DNA from 3 places in the Thiosocius teredinicola genome. Region 2 is predicted to be linked to each of the others. Evidence: predicted binding sites of a transcription regulator. Region 2 holds the regulator's gene; each other region holds the start of a gene.

Region 1 (3,410 bases), 2.0 Mb from region 2:
TTTGAATGTTCCGGGTTCGCCTTCATCGATGTTGACCGCCATCAGGCGTGGTCCGGGATAGCCACTGACGATCCGCCACTTACGGCCGGCGGGAAAACCGGCGCCGCCGAGACCGCGCAGACCGGCATGCTCGAGCGTGGCAATGATGGCCTCTTTCGATTCGGGGCTGTCGTCTTCGACGATCCGCTGCAAACGGGTGTATCCGCCGTTCAGGCGATAGGTTTTGTAGTCGGCTGCCGTGGCCGGTGGCTCATCGTTGGTGCGGCCATCGCTGACCATTCCCTGTAGCTTGGACACATCGGCTTCGCCCGCCGGGCAGGTGCCGACGACCGCCACCGGAGCCTGTTCGCAGCGCCCGACGCATGGGACTGCTTGTACACGCACACCATCGCCCATCGTCCGCGCAAGTGCATCGATCAATTCGCGCGCGCCGGCCAGTTCGCAGCTTACCGACTCGCAGACACGGATCGTCAAAGGCGGTGGGGCCTGCTCTGGGTCTTTGACGACATCGAAATGGTGATAGAAGCTGGCCACCTCGTACACCTCGGCGGTCGCCAGTCGCATGACCTTGGCCAGTGCAACCAGCAGACCTGCAGGCAGGTGTCCGACGTCGTCCTGAATGCGGTGCAGGTATTCGATCAGCCGATCGCGGCGTGGCGTTTCGTCACCGAGATAGACGAGTACCTGTTCGATATCCTCGGCATGCGCCTGACGGCCCTTGGGCCGAGCGGCACGCTTTTTCTTTAGCGAGCTCAATGGGTGTTCCAGCGGTGGTTGGCGGACGGATGACTTGACATGTTATTGGGCCGGTTCGGCTTCGGTGTTGTGATGCGAGCGCGGTGCCGGGTCGGCGAGGGCGATGGCCACCGCATCGGCCAGCGCCTCGGTGGGCATGCCGTAGGGAACGATACGCACCAGTTGCCCTTGCCTATCGACCACGAAGGTGTTGGCATTGTGGTCCAGCGTGTAGCGTTCGGATTCGCCTTTGCCGACGAAGCGGTAGCTGACCTGGTAGCGTTTCGCGACCGCATCCAGCTCGGCGGCGCTGCCTGTAAGGCCGTGGATGCGCTCGTGGAAGAACCCCGTGTATTCGCGCAGCTTTGCCGGCGAGTCACGTTCAGGGTCGAGCGAGACGAAGAAAGCGTCTACCTGCCGGACGCGATCGCCGAGCAGTGTGAGGGCGGCGCTGATGGTCGCCAGCCCGGTCGGGCAGACGTCAGGGCAGAAGGTGTAGCCGAACGACAGGACCACGGCGTGACCGCGCGAGTCGCTCAGGTGATACGCAGCGCCGTCGTCGCGGGTCAGCGTGAAGTCTCCGCCGATTCCCCAGGCGGAGCTGTACACGGTCGCCATCAACACCATAGAAAAAAATCGAAATGGGATGGCCAACGACAACTCCTGAAGTACCTCTGTGGCTGTCGGATGCAGCTTTGGTGCCACCCTTGGCGACGCGCAGTAGCGTAAATCCTGATAGCGACACTGTGACGTGTGCTGAGCAACCCGATTGCGGGCTGTAACCGGGGCGGCACAGTGCCAACTTTTTGCGTGCCCTTATCCGTCCTGTTCCGTTTAGGGAATTTCTCACTTCTAAAGATTGGCACTTTCGTTGCACTCAAATGGCTAGTCTGCGCACAAAAAAATACATGCAGACGCGTTGCCCCATTTGGCGGATCGCACGGCCATGCAGGTCGGGTAACAGCTAGCAACGTTTATCGATTTGGGAGGAACAAAAATGCGTCTCGCATTGAGAGATCTATTGGGCCGCAGCACGCTGGCCCTGGCGATTGCCACATCCGCGGCATTCACATCGTTGGCGCCGCAGGCAGTCGCCGATGAAACCTGCATGTCACCCTACATGGCGAAGATCGTCGGCCAGGAAGACTTCGTCTACGTCTGGACCCTGGGTGTCGACGGCTTGGGCGACGGACAGGACAAACTGGTCACGGTCGACGTCAATCCGAAGTCGCCGAATTATGGAAAGGTCGTTCACACCTTGTCGGTCGGTGGGCGCAACGAGGCTCACCATTCCGGCTTCACCGACGACCGCCGCTATCTATGGGCCGGCGGCCTGGATACCAACAAGATCTTCATCTTCGATGTTCACAGCGATCCGGGCCAACCGAAGCTGCACAAGGTCGTCACCGACTTCGTCTCGGCCAGCGGCGGCGTGGTCGGACCGCATACCACCTACGCCTTGCCCGGCCGGATGATGATCACCGGTCTGTCGAACAACAAAGACCATGGTGGCCGCACGGCATTGGTCGAGTACACCAACGGCGGCGAATTCGTGGCGACCCACTGGATGCCGACCGACGCCAATCTCGGCGGCGCCAGCAAGAGCGGTCAGTTTGCCGACGGCTACGGCTACGACGTGAGGGCACTGCCGCGACGCAACCTGATGGTCACCTCATCGTTCACCGGCTGGTCGAACTACATGATGGACTTCGGCAAGATGTTGCAGGACAAGGAGGCCATGAAACGCTTCGGCAACACCGTGGTTGTCTGGGATCTGCATACGCGTAAGGCGAAAAAGGTACTGGATGTGCCCGGAGCACCGCTCGAGCTACGCTGTGCCTGGGGCGCCAACAACAACTACTGCTTCACGACCACGGCACTGACCTCGAAGATCTGGTTGATCTACGAAGATGACGCCGGTGAGTGGCAGGCCAAGGCCGTGGCCGATATCGGCGATCCATCGAAAGTGCCGCTGCCGGTCGATATCTCGATCAGCTCGGACGACAAACACCTGTGGGTGGATACCTTCATGGACGGCAAGGCGCGCCTGTTCGATATCTCGGACCCGTTCGCGCCGAAGCAGGTCTATGAAAAGGTGATCGGCAAACAGGTCAACATGGCGTCGTCGAGCTGGGATGGCCAGCGCGTGTACTTCACCTCCTCGTTGCTCGCCAACTGGGACAAGAAGGGTGACGACAATGAGCAGTTCTTCAAGGCCTACGAGTGGAACGGCAACGAGCTGGTTGAGAAGTTCAGCGTAGACTTTACCGCTGAGAAACTCGGTCGCGCCCACCAGATGCGTTTCGGCGCGTATTCACTGTATGCCAAGCACAAGGACGACACGCCGTCCGGTCGTGCATTGGCGGCCAAGGAGTAAGGCGTAGGGCCCGGCTGCGCGGCACTGCGGCGCAGCCGGCCCTGTTCGCTGACATTCGATATGCGATCGATATCTTCGACGTGCGCTGTTGCGCTCGCGTGGCTGTTGTTGACGGGCGTGGCACACGCAGCCGGCGAGACCGACGAGCACAAAGACACGCAAAAACAGGTCTTGGCGCCGTTCTATACGAGCTCCCAGTTCGATGCACCACCGGCCGGCAGCTATGCCTTACCGGATCTGGGCCCCGCGGCCGACGGCGAGGTGCTTGACGCACGCGGCCGACCGCAACGCCTGCATG
Region 2 (3,410 bases):
GGCTGTTGAGATAGCGTTCTTCAGCCGGTCCGATGACCTGGACGCGGTTGGGGTGGATGTAGTTCAGCGGGCCGGCGATGATGCCGGTGCCGGCGTCGCTGCTCGACGACAGAATGGTGCTGTCGGCGCCGGAGTGGCCGGCCAGCCATTCGAGTTGCAATCGTTCCTGGAGTGCTTCGTAAAGGTCGCGGACGCGAATGCTATGCGGCATGGGAGCTGGAGTGGCCGGTCAGGATAGCGATCGCTTCCTTCGCCTCTGCCTCGCGCAGTCTCGCGCGTAGCTCTTCTTCGTTGAACATCGCCGCCAGGCGGGCGAGCAGCTGAAGGTGTTCTTCGTTGGCGTCTTCCGGTACCAGCAGGGCGAACACCAGGTCGACCGGCTGGCCGTCCAGCGCATCGAATTCGATAGGGGTTTCCAGGCGCAGGAATGCGCCGCGCGTGTCGCTGATGCCGGGCATGCGGGCGTGCGGCAAGGCCACACCTCCCGCAAGCCCGGTGCTGCCCAGGCGCTCACGTTCGAGCAGGCGTTCGAAAATCTGCTCCGCCGTCGGCTCGTCGGTATCCCGTGCGAGCAGGCGTGCCGCCTGCTCGAGGATGCGTTTTTTGCTCGATGCCGGGTCAGCGATGCTGACGCTGCCCGACGTGAGGATGCCTTTAGGTAGCATGGTGAGACCGGATCAGTTCATCCCGCCGCTTCGACGGACGCATCTTTGTGTCCGTTGCCACGGTGGCTCTTGATCTTTTCTTTGTGGCGGATGACCTGACGATCCAGTTTGTCGACAAGCGAGTCGATGGCAGCGTACATGTCTTCGTGAGTGGAATCCGCAAAGACGTCGGCACCGGCGATATGCACGGTGGCTTCGGCCTTCTTGGTGAGTTTTTCAACACTCAGGATGACGTGTACGTTGGTGACGTGGTCGAAGTGACGCTCGAGTCGGGCGATCTTCTCGTCAACGTAGGCACGCATCGAGTCGGTGATGTCGACATGGTGACCGGTCAGGTTGACTTGCATCGATTTTCTCCTTGCATTTCAGCGCTTTCGATCAAGCTAAGCGCTTGCGTTCGTTCGACGGCGGGATCGCCATCGATTCACGATACTTGGCAACAGTGCGGCGGGCGACGTTGATCCCCTGATCAGCGAGGATGGCCGCGATCTTGTTGTCGGAAAGGGGTTTGTTGGGTTTCTCCGCACCGATCAGCTTTTTGATCAGCGCGCGAATGGCCGTGGCCGAGGCCTCGCCACCGCTGGCGGTGCTCACGTGGCTGGAGAAGAAGTATTTGAACTCGAAGGTGCCCCGTGGGGTGTGCATGTATTTCTGGGTGGTTACCCGTGAAATGGTTGATTCATGCATCTCCAACGCCTCGGCGATATCCCGCAACACGAGCGGTTTCATGGCCTCTTCTCCATATTCGAAGAAATTGCGTTGAAAGTCGACTATCCGTGTCGCAACTCGCAGCAGCGTATCGTTGCGGCTCTGCAGGCTCTTGATGAACCAGCGGGCCTCCTGCAGGTGGTTTTTCAGCGTGACGTTGTCGGCGCTGTTGTCCGCCCGCCTGATCATGTTCGCATACTCGGCGTTGACGCGTAACCGGGGGGCTGCATCCGGGTTGAGTTCGACCCGCCACTGGTTGTTACGTTTGTACACGAACACATCGGGCTCGACGTAGGTCGGCGGCTGGCTGGCAACGCTGGTACCCGGGCGCGGGTTGAGCGAGCGGATCAGGTGGATGACCGACATCAGGTCGTCGCTCTCCAGCTTGAGCTTGCGCTTCATCTGCGCCTCGTCCTGCGCCGCGAGCAGGTCGAAGTGCTCGCCGATCAGGAACAGCGCGCGCTCGCGCCACTCGAAGTCTTCGGGCAGCTGGCGCAGTTGAATGAACAGGCATTCACGCAGGTCGCGTGCCGCAATGCCAGGCGGATCAAAGGCCTGCACGCGGTGCAGCACGGCCTCGACCTCTTCGGTCTCGATATCCGGATCATCCATGCTGGTGACGATGTCTTCGATCGGCGTGGTCAGGTAGCCGTCTTCGGAGATGCCGTCGATGATCGCCTCGGCAATCGCCAGGTCGGTCGGGCTGAACGGCGTCAGCTGCATCTGCCAGATCAGGTGGTCCTGCAGAGATTCGCCGCTGCTTTGTTGATTCAGGAAGTCCTGGCTTTCGTCGCTGCTGGCGGCGCTGCCGGGAGAGGCGGGTGTGACGCTGTCGTAGATGTCATCCCACACGGTATCGACCGGCAGTTCATCCGGCATGGCCTCGGATTCGATCTTGACCTCGCTTTCGTTGTTCGGGTCGTTGCGCGAATCGTCGTTGTTGTTCTGGGTGCTTGCATTCTCACCGTCGTTCTCGCTCTTTTTGCGCTCGCTGTCGGCTTCGTCGCGACGCGTACCTTCCTCTTCGGTTTCGAGCATCAGGTTGGAGTCGAGGGCTTCCTGGATCTCCTGTTTGAGATCGAGCGTCGACAGCTGCAGCAGCTTGATTGCCTGCTGCAGTTGCGGCGTCATCGTCAGGTGTTGACCCAGTCGAAGCTGGATGGTGGGCTTCATTCGGCTACTATCTGGTATGAAATTTGATCGGACTCCCAATGCCATTCTAGCGCAACTGCGCGCGAGTCGAACCCGCTGTGCAGACCGGCGTTCCCGACTTTGGCGAGGCGCAGTATTTGGCGATGTTGCTGCGCAGCAATCATACGCCTAATCACAGCCGGAAGTTCTCGCCGAGATAGACTGCGCGGACTTGCGGGTTCTCGAGAATCTCCTTCGGCGCACCGAGTGCGAGCACGCTGCCTTCACTGATGATGTAGGCGCGCTGACAGATCCCAAGGGTCTCGCGGACATTGTGATCGGTGATCAGTACACCGATCCCGCGTTCGGCCAGTTGACCGACAATGCGCTGGATATCCATGACTGATATGGGGTCAATGCCGGCGAATGGCTCGTCGAGCAGGATGAAGCGCGGCTGTACCGCCAGAGCCCGGGCGATCTCCAGGCGCCGGCGTTCACCGCCCGACAGGCTGATCGCCATGTTGTCGCGCAGGTGACTGATACCGAACTCGCGCAGCAGGTCGTCGCACATCTGCTCGCGCTGGCCGCGATCGAGGTCGTCGCGCGTCTCGAGGATCGCGATGATGTTCTGCGCCACCGTGAGTCGGCGGAAGATCGACGGTTCCTGCGCCAGGTAACCCAGGCCGAGACGGGCACGCGCATGCATCGGTTTGTCGGTGAGGTCGTGCTCGCCGAGCGTAACCCGCCCCTGGTCGGCGGGAATCAGCCCGGCCATCATGTAGAAGGTTGTCGTCTTGCCCGCTCCGTTGGGGCCGAGCAGACCCACAACCTCGCCTTCGTTAAGGTACAGCGACACGCCGTTGACGACCGAGCGCCCACGGTAGCGTTTCACCAGATCTTCGGCGG
Region 3 (3,410 bases), 1.5 Mb from region 2:
GAGCGAGGTCAGCTTGCTGACCAGTTCACCGTAGCCGTTCAGACCGAAAGTCGGCAGCAAGCGGCCGAGTCGGCTGACGACGAGGTATTCCTTGCCGGCACCAAGGCGGATGCCCGCCTGATTCTCGAGAAAATCGTGAATCGCAGCGTATTCAGTCGGCTTTAAGGTATTGGTCACGGCTCCCTCTGCGGACCTGCTGCCACCGGCGGCGCGATCAAGCGTTTTTGGCGCGGGCGTCTGCATGTCGCTGCAGGAATTCCTGCACCATCATCGCCAAGGTATCAGGTTCCCACTTGGGCAGGAAATCGTTCGCGCCGACTTTCTGCACCATCGACTTGTTGAACACACCGCTCAATGAGGTATGCAGGATCACATGCAAGTGACGCAACTGCGGATGCTCGCGGATCGCCTTGGTCAGCGAATAGCCGTCCATGCGCGGCATCTCGACATCGGAGATCACCAGCGACAGCCAGTTTTCGACGTCTTTGCCTTCGTCGAGCCACTGCAGCAGCAACTCGAGCGCCTGTTGACCGTCGTTGGCGGTGGTGAATTCCACACCCATCTGTTCGAGCACACGGGTCACCTGCTTGCGCGCCACGCTCGAGTCATCGACCATTAATACATGCTGCGCGGGCATGTCCTCGGCGCGTTCCTTGATGATGCCGTCCGACACCTCTTCCTGGCCGCCGACGACCTCTTTCAACACCTTCTCGACGTCGATGATCTCGATCAGCTCGTTGTCGACCTGGGTCACCGCCGTCATGTAGGTGCCGTGCGCGGCGCCCTTGGGCGGCGGCAGGATCTCTTCCCAGTTCATGTTGACGATGCGATCGACGGAATCGACCAGGAACCCCTGCACCTTGCGGTTGTACTCGGTGACGATGACGAATTTTTCGCGATGATCGCCAATCGGTGCGGCGCCGATGGCGCGCGATAGGTCGATGATGGCGATCGTACGACCGCGCATGTTGGCGATGCCGAGGATCACCGGATTCGACTGCGGAATTTCAGTCAGCGGAGGGCACTGAATGACCTCCTGCACCTTGAATACGTTGATACCGAAGCGCTGGCGGCCTCCCAAGCGGAAAAGCAGCAGTTCAAGACGGTTGTGTCCTGCCAACTTCGTGCGCATATCAACGCCATCAAGTACGCCTGCCATAGGGGTCTCCGCGATCGGAATGATTCGATGCTGTGCGTAGCGGCGTGAAAGACCCAAGCTTTAGGTAGCTTCCCAACGGCTGCCGGCATGGCTTTTGCTCACCCACACGGCATGAGAACCAAAAGACGGAAATTCGACACCTGGCTACTTGCGGCCTGCTGTTTGCTGGCCACAGCGGCGCACACATCGGAGCGCAAACACGAATCGCACGATGCGATCCGTGCGGCGGCCGAGGCCCACGTGCTGGCGCAGGCCGACGAGTTTCCGACCACGCCGGTAGTCAAGGCCGGCGATCTCGACAGCCGACTCAAACTCTCGGCATGCGACGAGCCGCTGGAGACCTACGATTCGCCCAACGGGCTCAATCGTGGCCGCGGCGTGGTCGGCGTGCGCTGCCCCGGCAGTACGCCGTGGAAGATTTACGTTCCTGTTCAGATCGCGTTGATGGACTACGTCGTGACGACGCGTCGCCCGCTGGTACGCGGCCAGGTGCTGGATGCCGACGACCTGATGCTCAGCGAAACCGACATCTCGCGGCTGCATAAGGCGTATTTCACCGATATCAAAGATGTGGTCGGTCTGCGCACCAAACGCTCGATCGGCGCCGGCTCGACGCTACATGCGGGGCTGCTGAAACGCGAGAAGCTGGTCAAGCGCGGCAGCCAGGTCGACATCATCGCCGATATCGGCGGTCTGCACGTGGCGATGAAAGGCAAGGCCCTGGCCGACGGGGGGCGCGGTGACCGCATCCGGGTGAAAAACCTGACATCGGGCCGGGTGGTCACCGGCGAGGTTACGCAGGCCGGTACGATTCGCGTCATGAATTGACTGCCCGTCCGATTGCCAACTGGTGCACAGAAGTTCCGTCATCCAGACAGGTTTCGGAATGAACTTCACAACTTACGCCGGCTGCTTTAAGTCCGTCAAAAGTCGGACGATACCCTGAGCGTGAACTCGTGAAATAGGTGTGACCGAGATGGGCATTGAAATTAGTGGAAACCGGGGACGTCCGCCGCAGGAACTGATCGATGCGGCCAAAACCCAGGCAGCCAACAGTACATACAACGCGTCGGGAAAGACCGCCAGCGCCAACAGTGGCAACGGCAGCCCTTCCAGCCAAGTGAATCTGTCGACCACGGCGTCGCAGCTTCAGGCACTCGAAAGCCAGATCGCCAACCTGCCGGTTGTCGACACGCAACGTGTGCAGGAAGTGCAACGTACCCTGGCGACCGGTTCGTTCGAAGTCGAACCTGCGCGTGTCGCAGACAAGGTACTGACGTTTGAAGCAGGCTTGGGGCCCTCGTCGGCATCGGCCTAACGGAGACTGAATGGATAGCGAGCAGCTCGTAAAGGCGTTTACCGCCACGGTTCAAGCCAGTCTGCATGGTTTGCAGACGATTGAACCGGTGCTGCGACGTGAGCAGGATGCACTCACCGGGCGCGATCCCGGTGCGCTCGACCAGGTCGTGCGCGAAAAACTCGAGTTGCTCAAGCAGATCGAGCACGGCATTCATGCCCGCGACCGATTGCAGCAGACCGCCGGGTTCGGTCCAGGCCTCGAAGGGGGGCAGCAACTCGTCGATGCAGTCAACAACGCGGCCCTGTCGCGCGACTGGTCGATGTTGGTCGAGCTGGCCTCACAGGTTGCAGAGCTGAACAACTACAACGGCCAACTCGCCGTGCAGGGGCAGCGCTCGACGCGCATGGCACTCGGCATTCTGACCGGACGTAATGCGCAAGAAGATACCTACAGCACCTTGCGCCGCAAACGCGGCCCGGCTGCCGGCTACAACTTCGGCAAGGCGTAGCCACGCATTGCCGCCCGTTTTCCGGGGCGGCCGTTTCAGAACCTTCCCACTCAGGGTAGAATTCGCATTCGCACGTCACCAGGCCGTTGCCGGCGCACATCGCGCTCGCGCAGCGACGACTGTTTCTGCCCTCGTAGCTCAGCTGGATAGAGCGCACCCCTCCTAAGGGTGAAGTCAGAGGTTCGAATCCTCTCGGGGGCACCATCTCTCGCCCCATCTATCAGCGGAGCACCGGCCGGCGACATCGCCGTGCGATGTTCCCTGTTGCACGCGACAGACATCACCGCAAACCAGGTTCGCATCATTGAGTTTGCAATGACGAACCATTGCTTTTCGCTCGCCTGGTCGCGCTGCGTCCGCAAGCCGTTCGATTGCATCCCCCGCATTTGCAGGCACATGCGCAAATCGAGCGTCGTACCCCAGCCGGGGCCGGCTGCCGCACC

The links. Region 2 encodes sigma-54, which starts transcription at its own class of promoters, with help from an activator protein. Its sites were predicted from a motif close to TGGCANGNTNCNTGCTT; they were not measured.
Region 1: mtoX (methanethiol oxidase) is a predicted target of sigma-54. The motif match lies at 1,596-1,612, and genes of this name have one in related genera.
Region 3: flgA (flagellar basal body P-ring formation chaperone FlgA) is a predicted target of sigma-54. The motif match lies at 1,243-1,259, and genes of this name have one in related genera.

The regions. Positions count from the first base shown of each region.
Region 1 is NZ_CP019936.1:2,272,687-2,276,096, forward strand. Features, by position in the region: gene B1781_RS10990 (NADH-ubiquinone oxidoreductase-F iron-sulfur binding region domain-containing protein) at 1-756, opposite strand, end outside; gene B1781_RS10995 (SCO family protein) at 799-1,389, opposite strand; gene mtoX (methanethiol oxidase) at 1,733-3,112, shown strand; gene B1781_RS11005 (cytochrome c peroxidase) at 3,230-3,410, shown strand, end outside.
Region 2 is NZ_CP019936.1:242,804-246,213, forward strand. Features, by position in the region: gene hprK (HPr(Ser) kinase/phosphatase) at 1-211, opposite strand, end outside; gene ptsN (PTS IIA-like nitrogen regulatory protein PtsN) at 201-665, opposite strand; gene hpf (ribosome hibernation-promoting factor, HPF/YfiA family) at 683-1,012, opposite strand; gene B1781_RS01115 (RNA polymerase factor sigma-54) at 1,044-2,546, opposite strand; gene lptB (LPS export ABC transporter ATP-binding protein) at 2,698-3,410, opposite strand, start outside.
Region 3 is NZ_CP019936.1:3,499,064-3,502,473, forward strand. Features, by position in the region: gene B1781_RS16570 (CheR family methyltransferase) at 1-177, opposite strand, end outside; gene B1781_RS16575 (chemotaxis protein CheV) at 215-1,159, opposite strand; gene flgA (flagellar basal body P-ring formation chaperone FlgA) at 1,271-1,987, shown strand; gene flgM (flagellar biosynthesis anti-sigma factor FlgM) at 2,136-2,477, shown strand; gene B1781_RS16590 (flagella synthesis protein FlgN) at 2,488-2,967, shown strand; tRNA gene B1781_RS16595 (tRNA-Arg) at 3,095-3,171, shown strand.